DNA from 2 places in the Amycolatopsis sp. NPDC026612 genome. Region 2 is predicted to be linked to the other one. Evidence: riboswitches for the same ligand, from Rfam matches in the RefSeq annotation. Region 2 holds a riboswitch; the other holds the start of a gene.
What was found. Region 2 has a riboswitch for S-adenosylhomocysteine ahead of ahcY (adenosylhomocysteinase). Riboswitches for the same ligand answer to the same signal wherever they lie in the genome.

Region 1: it holds a riboswitch for S-adenosylhomocysteine, as region 2 does, so the genes downstream of both, metH (methionine synthase) here and ahcY (adenosylhomocysteinase) in region 2, are expected to answer to the same signal.

Annotation. Positions count from the first base shown of each region.
Region 1 covers NZ_JBEZYB010000043.1:13,807-21,218, forward strand. Annotated here, with positions in the region: gene AB0F15_RS30140 (cellulose binding domain-containing protein) at 1-2,185, opposite strand, end outside; gene AB0F15_RS30145 (sugar porter family MFS transporter) at 2,619-4,004, shown strand; gene AB0F15_RS30150 (TIGR03619 family F420-dependent LLM class oxidoreductase) at 4,054-4,914, opposite strand; S-adenosyl-L-homocysteine riboswitch at 5,173-5,251, shown strand; gene metH (methionine synthase) at 5,266-7,412, shown strand, end outside.
Region 2 covers NZ_JBEZYB010000010.1:20,834-28,245, reverse strand. Annotated here, with positions in the region: gene AB0F15_RS13025 (metalloregulator ArsR/SmtB family transcription factor) at 39-371, shown strand; gene AB0F15_RS13020 (cation transporter) at 368-1,021, shown strand; gene AB0F15_RS13015 (hypothetical protein) at 1,052-1,207, opposite strand; gene ahcY (adenosylhomocysteinase) at 1,329-2,789, opposite strand; S-adenosyl-L-homocysteine riboswitch at 2,873-2,951, opposite strand; gene AB0F15_RS13005 (GNAT family N-acetyltransferase) at 2,983-3,390, opposite strand; gene AB0F15_RS13000 (hypothetical protein) at 3,387-4,094, opposite strand; gene AB0F15_RS12995 (diiron oxygenase) at 4,150-5,040, opposite strand; gene AB0F15_RS12990 (TetR/AcrR family transcriptional regulator) at 5,127-5,798, shown strand; gene AB0F15_RS12985 (DNA polymerase IV) at 5,831-6,859, opposite strand; gene AB0F15_RS12980 (DUF3040 domain-containing protein) at 6,875-7,138, opposite strand.

The sequences.
Region 1 (7,412 bases), on a different contig from region 2:
TGTTGCCGTACTGGTGCTGGTCGTCGTTGATCCGCGTCCACGAAACCCCCGCGTCGTCCGAGCGGAAGATGCCGCGCACCCCGCCGATCTTCGCGATCGTGTACAACGCCGCATACGTCCGGCCGGGAGCGGCCTTGCCGAACCCGATGTTGTCGGCTTCGGCGACGTTCGCCAGCTTCGTGAAGGAGGCTCCGGAGTCGGTGGAGTGCCAGAGGCCGTACGCGGTGCCGGACCCGCCGGCCAGCCAGATGTCCCCGGTCACGCCCGGGATCGCCTTGAAGTGCGCGGAGCCCGTGGGCAGCCCGACGGCCGCGGTCGCGGTGAAGGTCGCGCCGCCGTCGGTGCTGACGTAGAACTTGCCGGCGGCGAACCCGTAGAACCGCTTCGGGTCGACGCGGTCGGACTCGACCACCGCGCCGGCCGGGATGCCGGCGGACGCCGTCCACGACGAGCCGAAGCCGACGGAGTAGCTGACGTTCGCGCCGTCCGGGCTCCAGACGAACCGGCTGCCGTCGGCGGCCGCGGCCACCGTGCCGCCGCCGGCGTTGCCACCCGGCTCCGCGCCCTGGAACCAGTTCTTCCCGCCGTCGGTGGAGAAGGCGATCCGGTTGTCGTTCGGCCGGGCCGAACGGTCCAGCGTGCCGGCGCGCACGATCGTCGCCGGGTTCAGCTCGGCGTAGTCCAGGCTGGTGGTCGTGGTGAACACCGGCTGCGTGAACATGGTGGCCGGGACCGCGTCGAGGCTGTCGTGCCGGAATCCGCCGATGTCGCCGAGGCCGGACAGCAGGGGAGCGCCCGAGGGCGGGCTGATCAGGTCGAGCACCGCGGTCTCTTCGAGGCCGCCGACGACCGGCTTGATCGTGATCTTCCCGCCGCTGTCCCACTTCGTGAGGTCGGACGTGCCGTAGATGGTCGCGCCCGTGCCGTAGAGCAGGTGGTTCGAGTCGAAGGGGTCGATCTCCACCGACTCGGTCATCCAGCCGAGCTTGGGCGAGGGCACCGGGGGAGCGGCTTGGACGCCGAAGGTCAGCCACGGCACCGAGGAGACGTCCTGCGTGTAGCGCAGCGACCGGTCGGGGTAGCTCGAGAAGTCCCAGATCCGGGTCCAGGTGGCGCCGCCGTCGGTGCTGCGGAAGAAGATCACGTCCGGCCACCACGACACCTGGGTGGCGACCATCAGCGTGTTCGGGTGCTGCCGGTCGATGGTCAGGCCGCTGTAGCCGAAGTAGTCGTCGGTGCTGTCCGACGGGATCGGGCTGATCCGCGTCCAGACGCCGGTTTTCGTGGCGTACTTCCAGACGTCGCCCTTCGCCCCGTCGTAGGGGCCGCCGGTGTCGCTGGTCGCGAGGTAGAGGTAGCCGCCGACCGGGTCGAAGACGCCCTTGTGCGCCAGGTACCCGGTGGGCTGGCCGGCCAGCCGCGCCCAGGTCGCGCCGCCGTCGGTGCTGCGGTAGACCGTGTTGGCCTTGTCCGCGACACCGGCGTAGATCGTCTGCGTGGTGCTGCCACGGGTGCCGGTCGTCGGGTCGAACGTCACCCAGGTGACGCCTTCGATGTCGCTGGAGTAGCCCGTCGTGTCGGACGGGTCGGGTGCGTAGTTGCCGGGGTTGGGGAAGCTGGTGACCTTCGCCCAGGTGACGCCGGAGTCCGTGCTGCGCCAGAGCCCGTTGCCGCTCGGCGCGCCGAGGTAGAGGACGCTGTTGCGGTTGGGGTCGATCGAGAGCCGCTCGCCCATGCCGCGGCCGGGCATGTTGCCGCCGAGCTTGAACGGCAGGGGGGTCGCCTGCCAGGTGGCGCCGCGGTCGGCGGAGCGGAGGATCGCGCCGTTGTTCGGGTCCCAGCTGTTGGTGTACATCCCGGCCGCGACGTAGACCCGGTTCGGGTCGACGGGATCGGTGGCCAGGCTGACGACACCGTTGCGACCCCAGTCGGTCCAGCCGACCGAGTCCAGCAGCGGGATCCAGCGCCCGGTGGCGGTGTTCCACCGGTACGCGCCGCCGATGTCGGTGCGGGCGTAGACCAGCCCGGGTTCGGTCTGGTTGAAGACGATCCCGGGGACGAACCCGCCGCCGCCGATCTCCGCGTTGCGCCACGTGGTGGCCGCGGGTGCCGCCGGGGAGGCCGGCGCGCCGACGGTGACCGCGACGGCGGCGGGCAGGAGCACGGCGAGGGCGGTGGCGAGCAACCGTCTCGCTGAGCGGGACCTGGCCGGGGGAAGGGATGGGGAAGGGGGTGTTCGCACGGCGTTGTGCACGTCTGCCTCCACATTCTGGGAGCGCTTCCAGAGGGACGGTAAACCAGCGGTTCCGGCGTTGTAAAGGTCCGGTGACTTCCACGCGGACCAGGCGAAACGCCTTCGACGATTTCGCGGGCCCGCGACGACCGGCCCTCCGTCCACAGTGGATCAGCGGGAGCGGCGTACCGGCCGCGAGATGTCCATTGTGTACCGATTAGCGGACCCGGGCGGACGGAGTAACCGGATGCGCCATTCGGTATCACATATGTGAACGGCGATCAGGTTTCTGAATCGTTATCAAGGACCGTCTTGCCCGCGATTTTCCGGCGTGTGAGTGTGGTGCCGCTGGCTGGACTGGACCTACGAAAGAGGCGACCCGGCAATGACGCAGACCGCCCCGGCGCGGCACATCGGCCGAACCACCTTGTACTTCTTCGGTGCGCTCGGAGGCATCCTCTTCGGTTACGACCTCGGCGTGATCTCCGGGGTACTCCCGTTCATCGGGAAACTGTGGGCGCTGACCAGCTGGGACAAGGGCGTGATCACCGCCAGCCTCTCGGTCGGTGCCATCATCGGCGCGCTGTTGTCCAGCCGCACCAACGAAGCCCTCGGCCGGCGCCGCACGATCATGGTCGCCGCGGGCATCGTCATCGTGGGCACGCTGGCGGCGAGCTTCTCGCCGACGTTCCTGCTGCTGGTGCTTTCGCGGCTGGTCATCGGGCTGGGGATCGGGCTGTCGTCCTCGACCGTCCCGACCTACCTGTCCGAACTGGCCCCGGCGCGGTTGCGGGGCGCGATGGGCGCGCTCAACCAGATCTTCATCGTGCTGGGCATCCTGATCGCCTTCCTGGTGAGCTACCTGCTCGGGCCGCACTCGGCCTGGCGCTGGATGTTCGCCGGCGCCATCGTGCCCGCGGTGATCCTGCTCGCCGGGCTGGCGTTCCTGCCCGAGACGCCGCGGTGGCTGGTCAAGAACGGCCGGGAGGACGAGGCCCGGCAGGTCCTGGCGAGCGCGCACGGCAACACCGTGAACCTCGACGAGGAGATCGCGACCATCCACGAGGTCATCCAGCTGGACACCGAGGAGAAGCCGCGGATCCGCGACCTGTTCTCCGGCTTCGTGCGGCCGATGATCGTCGTGGCGCTGCTGCTCGCGATCGGCCAGCAGTTCAGTGGGGTCAACGCGATCAACGCGTACTTCCCGACGATGCTCATCGGCCTCGGCTTCGCCACGCAGGCGGCCCTGTTGTCGGGTGTGCTGCTGGGCGTCACGAAGTTCCTGTTCACCGCGTGGGTGGTGTTCGTGGTGGACCGCTGGGGCCGCAAGCCGTTGCTGCTCATCGGCAACGTCATCATGGTGATCACGCTGGTGGCCGCCGGGCTCGTGGTGCTGAACGTCCACGACACCGGCACGCGCGGCATCCTGATGCTGGTGATGATGGTGCTCTACCTGGTCGGTTACGAGCTCGGCTGGGGCGCGGTCGTCTGGGTGATGATGTCCGAGGTGTTCCCGCTGAAGTACCGGGCGACCGGCATGGGGGTCAGCAGCGTGGTCCTGTGGGCGGCGACGGGCATCGTGAGCGCGGTCTTCCCGATCATCTCCGACCCGAAGTCCCTCGGCATCGGCGGCTCGATGTTCCTGTTCGCCGGGGTGAACGTGGTGCTGTTCGTGCTCACCAAGTGGCTGGTGCCGGAGACCAAGGGCCGTTCCCTGGAGCAGATCGAGCTGGACCTGCGGGCGCGGCAGGGGGTCGCGGTCAAGAGCTGACCCGGGGGTCGGCCGGCGGCGGGGCACGGATTCGTCCGTGTCCCGCCGTTCAGCGTGCGGGGACGGCAGCGAGGCCCAGTTTCCCGGCGAGTCGCCCGATCCAGGCCTCCACCTCTTCGGGCGACCGGTCGGGCAGACCGAAGACCGTCTCGGTCACGCCCAGGGAATCGAGGTGCGCCAGGCGGTCCCGGTCCGGTCGTTCCCCGAGCGCGCACACCAGGGGAGCGCCTTCGCGGCCCTCGGCGAGCCAGCTTTCCTTCAGCAGGGCCACGTGCCCGTCCAGGTCGGTGTCGGCCGGCGTGGTGATCCAGCCGTCCGCGTGCCGCGCTATCCAGCGGAACGTCTTCTCCGTCGGGCCCGCGCCGAGCAGTACCGGGATGTGCGGCTGGACCGGCTTCGGCCACGCCCAGCTCGGTCCGAACGAGACGAACTCCCCGTCGTAGGCCGCTTCTTCTTCCGTCCACAGTGCACTCATCGCCTCGAGGTACTCGCGCAGCGCGGTGCGGCGCCGGTTCCCGGGCACGCCGTGGTCGGTCAGCTCGTCGACGTTCCAGCCGAAGCCGGTGCCGAGCGTGACGCGGCCGCCGGACAGGTGGTCGAGGCTGGCGATCGTCTTGGCGAGGGTGATCGGGTCGCTCTCGACCGGCAGGGCCACCGCCGTGGCCAACCGGATGCGCGTGGTGACCGCGGCCGCCGTCGCCAGCGCGACCCACGGGTCGAGGGTCCGGCTGTAGCGGTCGTCGGGGAGCGACGCGTCCCCCGTGCGCGGGTGCGGTGCCTCGCGCTTCACCGGGATGTGCGTGTGTTCGGGGACGTAGAAGGTCGAGAAGCCCGCGGCCTCCGCGGCGCGCGCCGCGGCTGCCGGGGTGATCCCCCGGTCGCTGGTGAACAGCACGATTCCGTAGTCCACCCGCGGAGCTTATTAGAACGTGTTTCAGTTTTCAACCGGCCGCTTTGTCACGGTGCGGGTTCGGGCGGGCACTGTTCGTAGCCTTGAGGGGGGCTCGATGCCCGGCTGCCACACTCGGAACCGCAGTCGCGGGCACGTCGGCCGACGGAGGTGCAGGGTGGACCCGGTAATCCATTGTGGACAGACGCTGTCCCATTCAGTGGACACGTCGGTGGGGCGGGATGGCGTGCGGGGGCCCGGATCCGATATCCTGGACCACGAGCCGAGAGGCGCTGCAACGGACCACCGGGTCCGCCACGCTCGGCCGGGAATGACCAACCAAGGGCGCCTCCCGACTGAGGGAGGCTGCCGGTGAACCCGATCACTCCGCGAGAGCTCGACCCCTCCGCGCGCCTGCGTGAGCTGCTCGACCAGCGCGTGGCGGTACTGGACGGTGCCTGGGGCACCATGCTGCAGGGCGCCGGGCTGACTCCGGCCGACTACCGTGGCGACCGCTTCGGCGAGCACACCCACGACGTCACCGGCGACCCCGACCTGCTCAACCTCACCCGCCCGGACGTCATCCTCGACGTGCACCGCCAGTACCTGGCCGCGGGCGCGGACGTCACCACGACCAACACCTTCACCGCCACCAGCATCGGCCAGGCCGACTACGGCCTGCAGGCGTACGTCCACGAGATGAACGTCCGCGGCGCGCAGCTCGCCCGCCAGGCGGCCGATGAAGCCGGCGGGCGGTTCGTGGCCGGGTCGATCGGCCCGCTCAACGTCACCCTCAGCCTGTCGCCCAAGGTCGACGACCCGGCGTACCGGGCGGTCACGTTCGACCAGGTCAAGGCGGCCTACGCCGAGCAGATCGCCGCGCTCGCCGAGGGCGGCGTCGACCTGCTGCTGATCGAGACGATCTTCGACACGCTGAACTGCAAGGCCGCCATCGCCGCTGCCCGCGAGGTCGCGCCGCACCTGCCGCTGTGGATCTCCGTCACCATCGTCGACCTGAGCGGGCGGACGCTGTCCGGCCAGACCGTCGAGGCGTTCTGGAGCTCGATCGAGCACGCGAAGCCGCTGGTCGTGGGGGTCAACTGCTCGCTGGGGGCCGCCGAGATGCGCCCGCACGTCGAGGAACTGTCGCGGATCGCCGACGCCTACGTCGCCTGTCACCCGAACGCCGGGCTGCCGAACGCCTTCGGCGGCTACGACGAGGCCCCCGAAGAGACCGCCGGCCTGGTCGGCGGGTTCGCCCGGGACGGCATGGTCAACCTCGTCGGCGGCTGCTGCGGCACCACGCCGGACCACATCGCGAAGATCGCCGCCGCGGCGAAGGGTGTCACTCCGCGCAAGGTGCCCGCGCCGCGGACCCACACCCGCTTCAGCGGGCTCGAGCCGTTCGGCATCGGCGCCGACACCGGGTTCGTGATGATCGGCGAACGCACGAACGTCACCGGCTCGAAGCGGTTCCGCCGGCTCATCGAATCGGGCGATCACCAGGGCGCCGTCGACGTCGCGCTGGAGCAGGTCCGCGGCGGGGCGAACCTGCTCGACGTCAACATGGACGCCGACCTGCTCGACAGCGAGGAGGCGATGACCACCTTCCTCAACCTGATCGCCACCGAGCCCGAGGTCGCCCGGATCCCGGTGATGGTCGACAGCTCCAAGTGGACCGTGCTCGAAGCCGGCCTGCGCTGCCTGCAGGGCAAGGGCGTGGTCAACTCGATCAGCCTCAAGGAGGGCGAGGAGCCGTTCCTGGCCCAGGCCCGCACCATCCGCAACTACGGCGCCGGCGTCGTCGTGATGGCCTTCGACGAGCAGGGCCAGGCCGACACCGCCGACCGCAAGGTCGAGATCTGCGGCCGCGCCTACGACCTGCTGACGCAGCAGGCGGGCTTCGCGGGCGAGGACATCATCTTCGACCCGAACGTCCTCGCCGTCGCCACCGGCATTTCCGAGCACAACGGCTACGCGAAGGCGTTCATCGACGCGCTGCCCCGGATCAAGGAGCGCTGCCCGGGCGCGCGGACCAGCGGTGGCATCTCGAACCTGTCCTTCTCCTTCCGCGGCAACGACGTCGTCCGCGAGGCGATGCACTCGGCGTTCCTGTTCTACGCCGTGCAGGCCGGTCTGGACATGGGCATCGTCAACGCCGGCCAGCTGGCCGTCTACGAAGACATCCCGAAGGACCTCCTCGAACTGGTCGAGGACGTGCTCTTCGACCGGCGCGAGGACGCCACCGACCGGCTGGTGAGCTTCGCGGAGAACGTCAAGGGCAGCGGCACCAAGCGCGTCGTCGACCTCTCGTGGCGCGAAGGCACGGTGCAGGAGCGGCTCTCGCACGCGCTCGTCCACGGGATCGTGGACTTCATCGAAGACGACACCGAAGAGGCGCGGCGGCAGCTTGCCCGGCCCCTCGAGGTGATCGAAGGCCCGCTGATGGACGGCATGAAGATCGTCGGCGACCTCTTCGGCGCCGGCAAGATGTTCCTGCCGCAGGTGGTCAAGAGCGC
Region 2 (7,412 bases):
GGTGTGGATATGTCAGCCCTCGATGTACAGTTCATCCCATGGTGACCTGTGAGACGCGGGAGTCGGCGCTGGCCCGCATCGGGCGCGCCCTGGCCGACCCGACCCGCTGCCGCATCTTGACCACGCTGCTCGACGGCCCCGCGTATCCCGGGCGCCTCGCCGCCGAGCTCGGGCTGAGCCGGTCGAACGTGTCGAACCACCTGTCGTGCCTGCGGGGCTGCGGGCTCGTCGTGGCCGGCTACGAGGGCCGTCAGGTGCGGTACGAGATCGCGGACGCGCGGCTGGCCCGCGCGCTGGCCGAGCTCGTCCAGGTCGTCCTGGCGGTCGAACCGGGGGAAGCCTGCGAGGATGCGCCGGTGGTGGCGCGGTGAGGCCGAAACCGGTCGCGGACGCCTGTGCCGACGGCTGCTGTGCGCCGGCCGCGGTGGGCCCGGATCGCCGGCCGGCGCTGGTGCGGCGGGTCCGGCTGCTCGTGGCGGCGACCATCACCTACAACGTCGCCGAGGTCGTCGCCCTGACGGCCGGCGCCGCAGCTTCGTCCGGGGCGCTGATCGGCTTCGGGCTGGATTCGGTGATCGAGGTCGCCTCGGCCGTCGCCGTCGCCTGGCAGTTCTCCGGACGCGATCCGGAGGGTCGCCAACGACGGGCATTGAAAGCGATCGCGATTTCGTTCTTCGTGCTCGCGATTTACGTGACGGGCGAAGCTGTCAGTACGTTTTTCACCGGCCGTGCGCCGGAAAGCTCCCGGACCGGAATCGTGCTCGCGGCCATTTCCCTCGTGGTGATGCCCGCGCTCTCCCGGGCTCAGCGCCGCGCCGGAAGGGAACTCGGATCCACCAGCGCCGTCGCGGATTCGCGGCAGACTTTGCTCTGTGCTTGCCTTTCCGCGGTCCTGCTGGCGGGTTTGCTCCTCAACGCCCTGTTCGGCTGGTGGTGGGCCGACCCGGCGGTCGCGCTCGCGATCGCGGGGGTGGCGGTGCGGGAAGGCCGAACGGCCTGGCGCGGCCAGCATTGCTGCTGACGCGCCAGGCCGTCCGAAGGGGTCCCGGGATCAGTACCAGTGCGCGCGGCCACCGATCCGGCGGCCGGTGCCGCCCAGGATGGCCAGTGCCACGCCGGCCACCGCGAGAATGATACCGATGGTGTACAGCACCGGGATGCCCACGATGAACCCGATGACAAGAAGAATCACACCGAGAATGATCACTTGACACACTCCTTCGCATGAGACCCGGCCCGGCTCCGTGCCGTCCGGGCGGATGCGCTCTCGAGGGAAGGATGGCCAGTTTCGGGATAAACCAAACTACGGCGAATGGAGCAATCTTGGATCAGTACCGATAGTGATCGAGCTTGTACGGACCTTCGGCGTCGACCCCGATGTACTCCGCCTGCTCCTTCGTGAGCTTGGTGAGCTTCACGCCGAGCGCGTCGAGGTGCAGGCGGGCCACCTTTTCGTCGAGGTGCTTCGGCAGCCGGTGGACGTCGGTGGCGTACTCGCCGGGCTTGGTGAACAGCTCGATCTGCGCGATCGCCTGGTTGGTGAACGAGTTCGACATCACGAACGACGGGTGCCCGGTCGCGTTGCCCAGGTTCATCAGCCGCCCCTCGGACAGCACGATGATCGCGTGGCCGTCCGGGAACGTCCACTCGTGCACCTGCGGCTTGATCTCGTTCTTCGTGACACCCGGGAGCTTCGCCAGCCCGGCCATGTCGATCTCGTTGTCGAAGTGACCGACGTTGGCGACGATCGCGTTGTGCTTCATGCGGCTCATCTGGGCGGCGGAAATGATGCCGAAGTTCCCGGTCGTGGTGATGAAGATGTCGGCGGTGGTCACCACGTCGTCGAGCTCGACGACGTCGAGCCCGTCCATCGCCGCCTGCAGCGCGCAGATCGGGTCGATCTCGGTGACCGACACCCGGGCGCCCTGGCCGCGCAGCGCCTCCACGGCGCCCTTGCCGACGTCGCCGTACCCGCAGACGACCACGCGCTTGCCACCGATCATGACGTCGGTGGCCCGGTTCAGCCCGTCCACAAGGGAGTGCCGGATGCCGTACTTGTTGTCGAACTTCGACTTGGTCACCGAGTCGTTGACGTTCATCGCGGGGAAGAGCAGCTCGCCGTCCTTGGCCAGCTTGTAGAGCCGCTTGACGCCGTTGGTGGTTTCCTCGGTGACACCGCGGATCTCCTTGGCCATCCGGGTGAAGCGGTCGCCGTCGGCCGCCAGGCTCGCGCGCAGGGTGCCGAGGACGATCCGGTACTCTTCCGGGTCCTCTTCGGACGGTTGCGGCACCGCGCCCGCCGCCTCGAACTCGACTCCCTTGTGGACGAGCAGGGTGGCGTCGCCCCCGTCGTCGAGGATCATGTTCGGGGCTTCGCCGCCGGGGAAGGCGAAGAGCCGGTCGGTGCACCACCAGTACTCGTCGAGCGTCTCGCCCTTCCACGCGAACACCGAGGTGCCCGCCGGGGCGTCCGCGGTGCCGTCCGGGCCGACGACGACCGCGGCGGCGGCTTCGTCCTGGGTGGAGAAGATGTTGCAGGACACCCACCGCACCTGCGCGCCGAGCGCCACCAGCGTCTCGATGAGCACGGCGGTCTGCACCGTCATGTGCAGCGATCCGGCGATGCGGGCGCCCTTCAGCGGCTGGGCGGCGGCGTACTCGCGGCGGATCGCCATCAGGCCGGGCATCTCGTGCTCGGCCAGCCGCAGCTGGGTGCGGCCGGCGTCGGCCAGTGCGAGGTCGGCGACGGCGAAGTCGAGGCCATTGCGGGTCTGCAGTTTGTCACTCATGCTCGGGTGCACTCCGGAGTTCGTCGGGATGCGCTCGGGAGGCAGCACGGAAGTCCACGGGGACAACGAGAAAGGCACCTCCCTCACGGGAGGCGCCCTTGGAGTCGTGGTCACGGGCCGAGCGTGGCGGAAGAGAATTCCGTCGCAGCGCCTCTCGGCCCGCAACCAGGATGGCAAAGCCGCCGCGAGGCTGTCAAGCGAGCGAGCGGGCCATGAGAACGTCGTCGACGTCCTCGCCGTCGATGCGGAATTCGCCCCGCAGCACGCCTTCGGTGACGAACCCGCAGCGCTCGTAGACCCGGCGGCCTCGACGAGGTGGCGCGATGCCCAGCCGCTGCCGGTCCGGGTCGACGGCGAGCCCGTCGACCACCAGCACGTGCCGGTGGGCGGGGATGCCGAACCCCTCGCCGAGCCGGACGTACCCGGCGACGGCGCCGTCCTGCTCGGCGACGAGGACATCTTCGGGCCGCGTTCCGCCGTCGAAGAACGGCGTGCCGGCCGGCGGGGCGGGAGCGGGGGACACGGCCGGGGTCCAGGTGCGCTCGTCGATCTTCGCGAGGACCGCTTCGTCCTCGGCGCGGGCCGTCCTGGTGGTGATCATCCCGCGAGCTCCCGCCAGGCCTGCTCCACGATCGCGGCCAGCTCCCGCGGGTCACGGTTGCCTTCGGAGCTCAGGCTCCGCAGCGTGACGGTCAGGCCCGGGCCGGTGCGCTGGCAGTTGGTGACGACGATCTGCTCGGGGTCCGGCGTCGACCCGGCGGGCGTGGAAGGATTGTGCCGCAGGCACTGCACGGCGCCGACGCGCACGAGTTCGGTGCTCGGCGCGGCCAGGCCGAGCGCCTCGGTGTCCTCGTAGGGCGCCACGAGCTCGGGGGAGGACGCGCGCACGGCGACCAGCTGGACCGCGCGTTGCAGTCCGGAGTCCTGGTACTGCTGGGCGATCGCGCCGGCCCCGCCGTAGGCCGCCGACACGCGGGCCGCGGTCTCCCGGTCGGTCTTCTCGATGCGGGCGATCATGGGCTGCCCCCTGACCTTGTCGAGCTTCGCGATCGCCTCCTGGGCCCGGTCGAGCGCGCCCAGGGTGGCGGGTGCGGACAGCGGCCGCCCGCTCGGGCCGCCGCCGAGCAGGCTCAGCACCAGCCACGGCACGCCGACCAGCAATGCGCCGGCCAGGAAGCCGATCAGGCCGGTCACGGCCGGCCGGGCCAGGAGCGCGCGGCGCGGTAGCGGGTTCCCCATCGGCGGCCCGGGCGCGGGTTCGAGCGGGAACTGCTGCGGGAATCCCTGCGGCGGGTCGGCGGTCACCACGCCATCGTGGCGCAGTCCGGAACGACACGGAAGAGCAGTTCGCCCCGCGGCGTCAGAGCAGGTGCGCGCGCCGCCAGAGGCCCTCGGAGCGGCCGCCGATCAGGCCCGCGTCGCGGAGGAACGGCACGATCTTCCCGGCCATCCAGCGGCGCGTCTCGTGGAAGTGCGGGTTCGCCAGCGCCGCGGCGCGGCCTTCGCGGGGGTCGATCCCGACGCTGCGGTAGATCCGCGGGTCGACCATGCTGTCGATGACGCCGTACGCGACCAGCGCGGTCCGCAGCCGGTGCCGCCGCAGCGCCGCCTTCGACAGCTTCGGCGTCTCCCGCAGCACCTCCTCCTTGGCGAAACGGACGTGCCGGGCCTCCTCGACCACGTGGATGCGGTTGACCGAGCGGATCAGCGGCTGGATGCCGTCGTCGTCCATCATCGACCGCTGCAGCCGGTCGGTGGTCTCCTCGGCGACCAGCACGCTCGCGAACATCGACGGCCCGGAGGCGGTCGCGCCGAACACCTTCGCGGCGCGGTGCACCACTTTCGGGACGCCGTAGCGCGGGACGCCGAGCCGCTCGGCGGTGCGGGCGAACATCACCGAGTGCCGCGTCTCGTCCCCGATCTCGGTGAGCGCGTACTGCGCGTGCTCGGTGCGCGCGTCGAGGTCGAAGACGTACCGGGCGAGCAGGTGCATCAGGACGATCTCGAACCACAGGCCGACGCTCATGATGCTGGCGATCTCGTGCTTGGACAGCTCGATCCGCTGCTCCGGCGTCAGCCGCGCCCAGAGGTCCGTGCCGTAGAGCGAGAGGCGTTCCAGTGGCATGTAGGCCTTGCCCTCGGCCAGGGGTGCGGCCCAATCGACGTCGACGTAGGGGTCGTAGGAGTTCTTCGCGGAGCTCTTGAGCAGGCGAGCCGCGGTGACGTCCCGGTTCTGGGCCTCGACGCCCATGGCGGCCTCCGGAAGTAGGGGGTACGCGATGTACTAGCTAGATTGGGAGCGTACACCGCCCGGCGGTGCCTGAGTAGGCTTTCGCCGTGACCAAGGTCGACGGACGGGCGACGCGCTGGGCGGGCCAGCAGGAGCGGCGGCGCGCCGGGTTCGTCGACGCCGCGCTGGCGGCCATCGCCGAGCACGGCCCGGACGTCTCGACCGAGCAGATCGCCGAGCGCGCCGGCGTCGCTCGCACCCGCCTGTACCGGCACTTCGACGGCGCGGCCGACCTCCAGCGCGCGATCGCCCAGCGCGCGGCCGAGCTGGTGACGGCCGACCTCGCGCCGCTCTGGCACCCCGAGGGTTCCCCGAACGAGATGATCTCCACGGTGATCTCGACGCACCTGCGCTGGCTGACCGAGCACGCCCACCTGCACCGCTACCTCACCCGGACGCTGCCGGGCGGCCCGGACGACCGCCCGGACGTCCGCGGCGCCATCGCCCGGCACCTCAGCCGGCTGTTCACCGGCTACCTCACGGCGTTCGGCCTCGACCCGGCCCCGGCGGACACGATCGCGTTCGGCCTGGTCGGCTACGTCGAATCGGCGACGACCCGCTGGCTCGACCACCCGGGCACGCTCAGCCTGGCCCAGCTGACCGGCCAGCTCACGGGCACGATCTGGGCGATGCTGGACCACACGCTGCGCGCGGGCGGGGTGGAACTGAACCCGGACCGGCCCCTGCCGCTGCCGGATGACCTCGCGCCGCGGTCGTGAGTAGTAATCAGGGTTCTAACCCGAATTGCCACTCACGACGGCTCGCGCGGGAATTCGGCTCGCACGCCCAGCAGCCGCACCGCCCTGGTCAGGGCGAACCTGCCGAGCACCTCCTGGGCGGCGCGGTCGATCTCGGCGGCGTCCGACGTCGGTTCCGGCAGGGTGACGCTGTGCGTGTGGGTCAGGAACGGCACGAACCGCACCTTGACCGCCACCCGCGCCGCCGGGCGGCCCTCCTCGACGACGTCCTGACCGACCCGCTTCGCCAGTGCCGAGACCTCCGCCGCCATCTCCGCGGGGTCGGTCAGGTCGTGCTGGAACGTCGTCTCGCGGCTGCGCGAGCGGGCCACCCACGGCGTGGCGCTCACCTCGGCGTCGCTGATGCCGCCGCCGAGCAGCCGCAGCCAGGGGCCCGTCTTCGGGCCGAACCGCGCGGCCAGCTCGGCCGGATCCGCGCCGGCCAAATCCAGCACTGTCCGAATGCCCAGCTCGGCCAGCTTCTTCGCCGTCTTGCCGCCGATGCCCCACAGCGCGTCGGTCGGGCGGGCCGCCATCACGTCCCACCAGTTCTCCTGCGTCAGCCGGAAGATCCCGCCCGGCTTGCCGAACCCGGTGGCGAGCTTGGCCCGCAGCTTGTTGTCGCCGATCCCGACCGCGCACGACAACCCCGTTTCGCGCGCCACCGCCTCCTGGATCGAGCCGGCCAGCGCCTCCGGGCCATCGGTTTCGGCCCCGGCGAAGGCTTCGTCCCAGCCCAGCACCTCGAGCACGACCGGCAGTTCCCGCACCGCCGCCATCACGCGCGCCGACACCTCGAGGTAGGCGTCCGGGTCGCTGGGCAGGAAGACGGCGTCCGGGCAGCGCTTGGCGGCGAGCCGCAGCGGCATGCCGGACTGGATGCCGAACTCGCGGGCCTCGTAGGACGCCGTCGCGACGACGGCGCGTTCGGCCGGGTCGCCGTTGCCGCCGACCACCACGGGTTTCCCGCGCAGCTCCGGGTGGCGGGCGATCTCGACCGCGGCGATGAACTGGTCGAGGTCGACGTGCAGGACCCACTTCACGCCGCCCAGTCTGCCTCAGATCCGGTGCCGCGCCACGTGGGTCCAGACGGTGGCGGTGAGCGCGAGGATCCCGCACAGCGTGACGCCGGGGTCGGGCAGGACCAGGCCCAGGACCAGGAGCGTCACGGCGGTGATGTCGAAGAAGAGCAGCAAGGCGCCGCGGAACGTGCGCGACTTCGGGCACTTGCCCTCGCGAAGCGCAGCAGCCAGATCCGGGTCGCTGAGCTCGAGACTGCGCTCGATCTTCTCGAGTTCGGTGCGGTCGTGGTGACTGAGCATCGGGTCACTCCTTCGGCGCCGGACTCGCCGTGTCGCCTGAGCGAATACCCAATCGTCCGCCGAACGAACCGCCGAACGTCTGCTGATTTCGTGCTTTTTACTGCGCCGACCGGGTGATCCGCGCTCAGTGATCGGGTCCGGCCACGTTAAGTTGCCTCTCGAACGTGGCCGGTGACGGCCCGGACGACGGAGGGGACGCCCGCGCGGGCGGCCGTTGGGGGCCGGCGTGGTCCCGGCTTCCCCGCGTGCGTGCCGGGTCGCGCCGGCCGGGCCC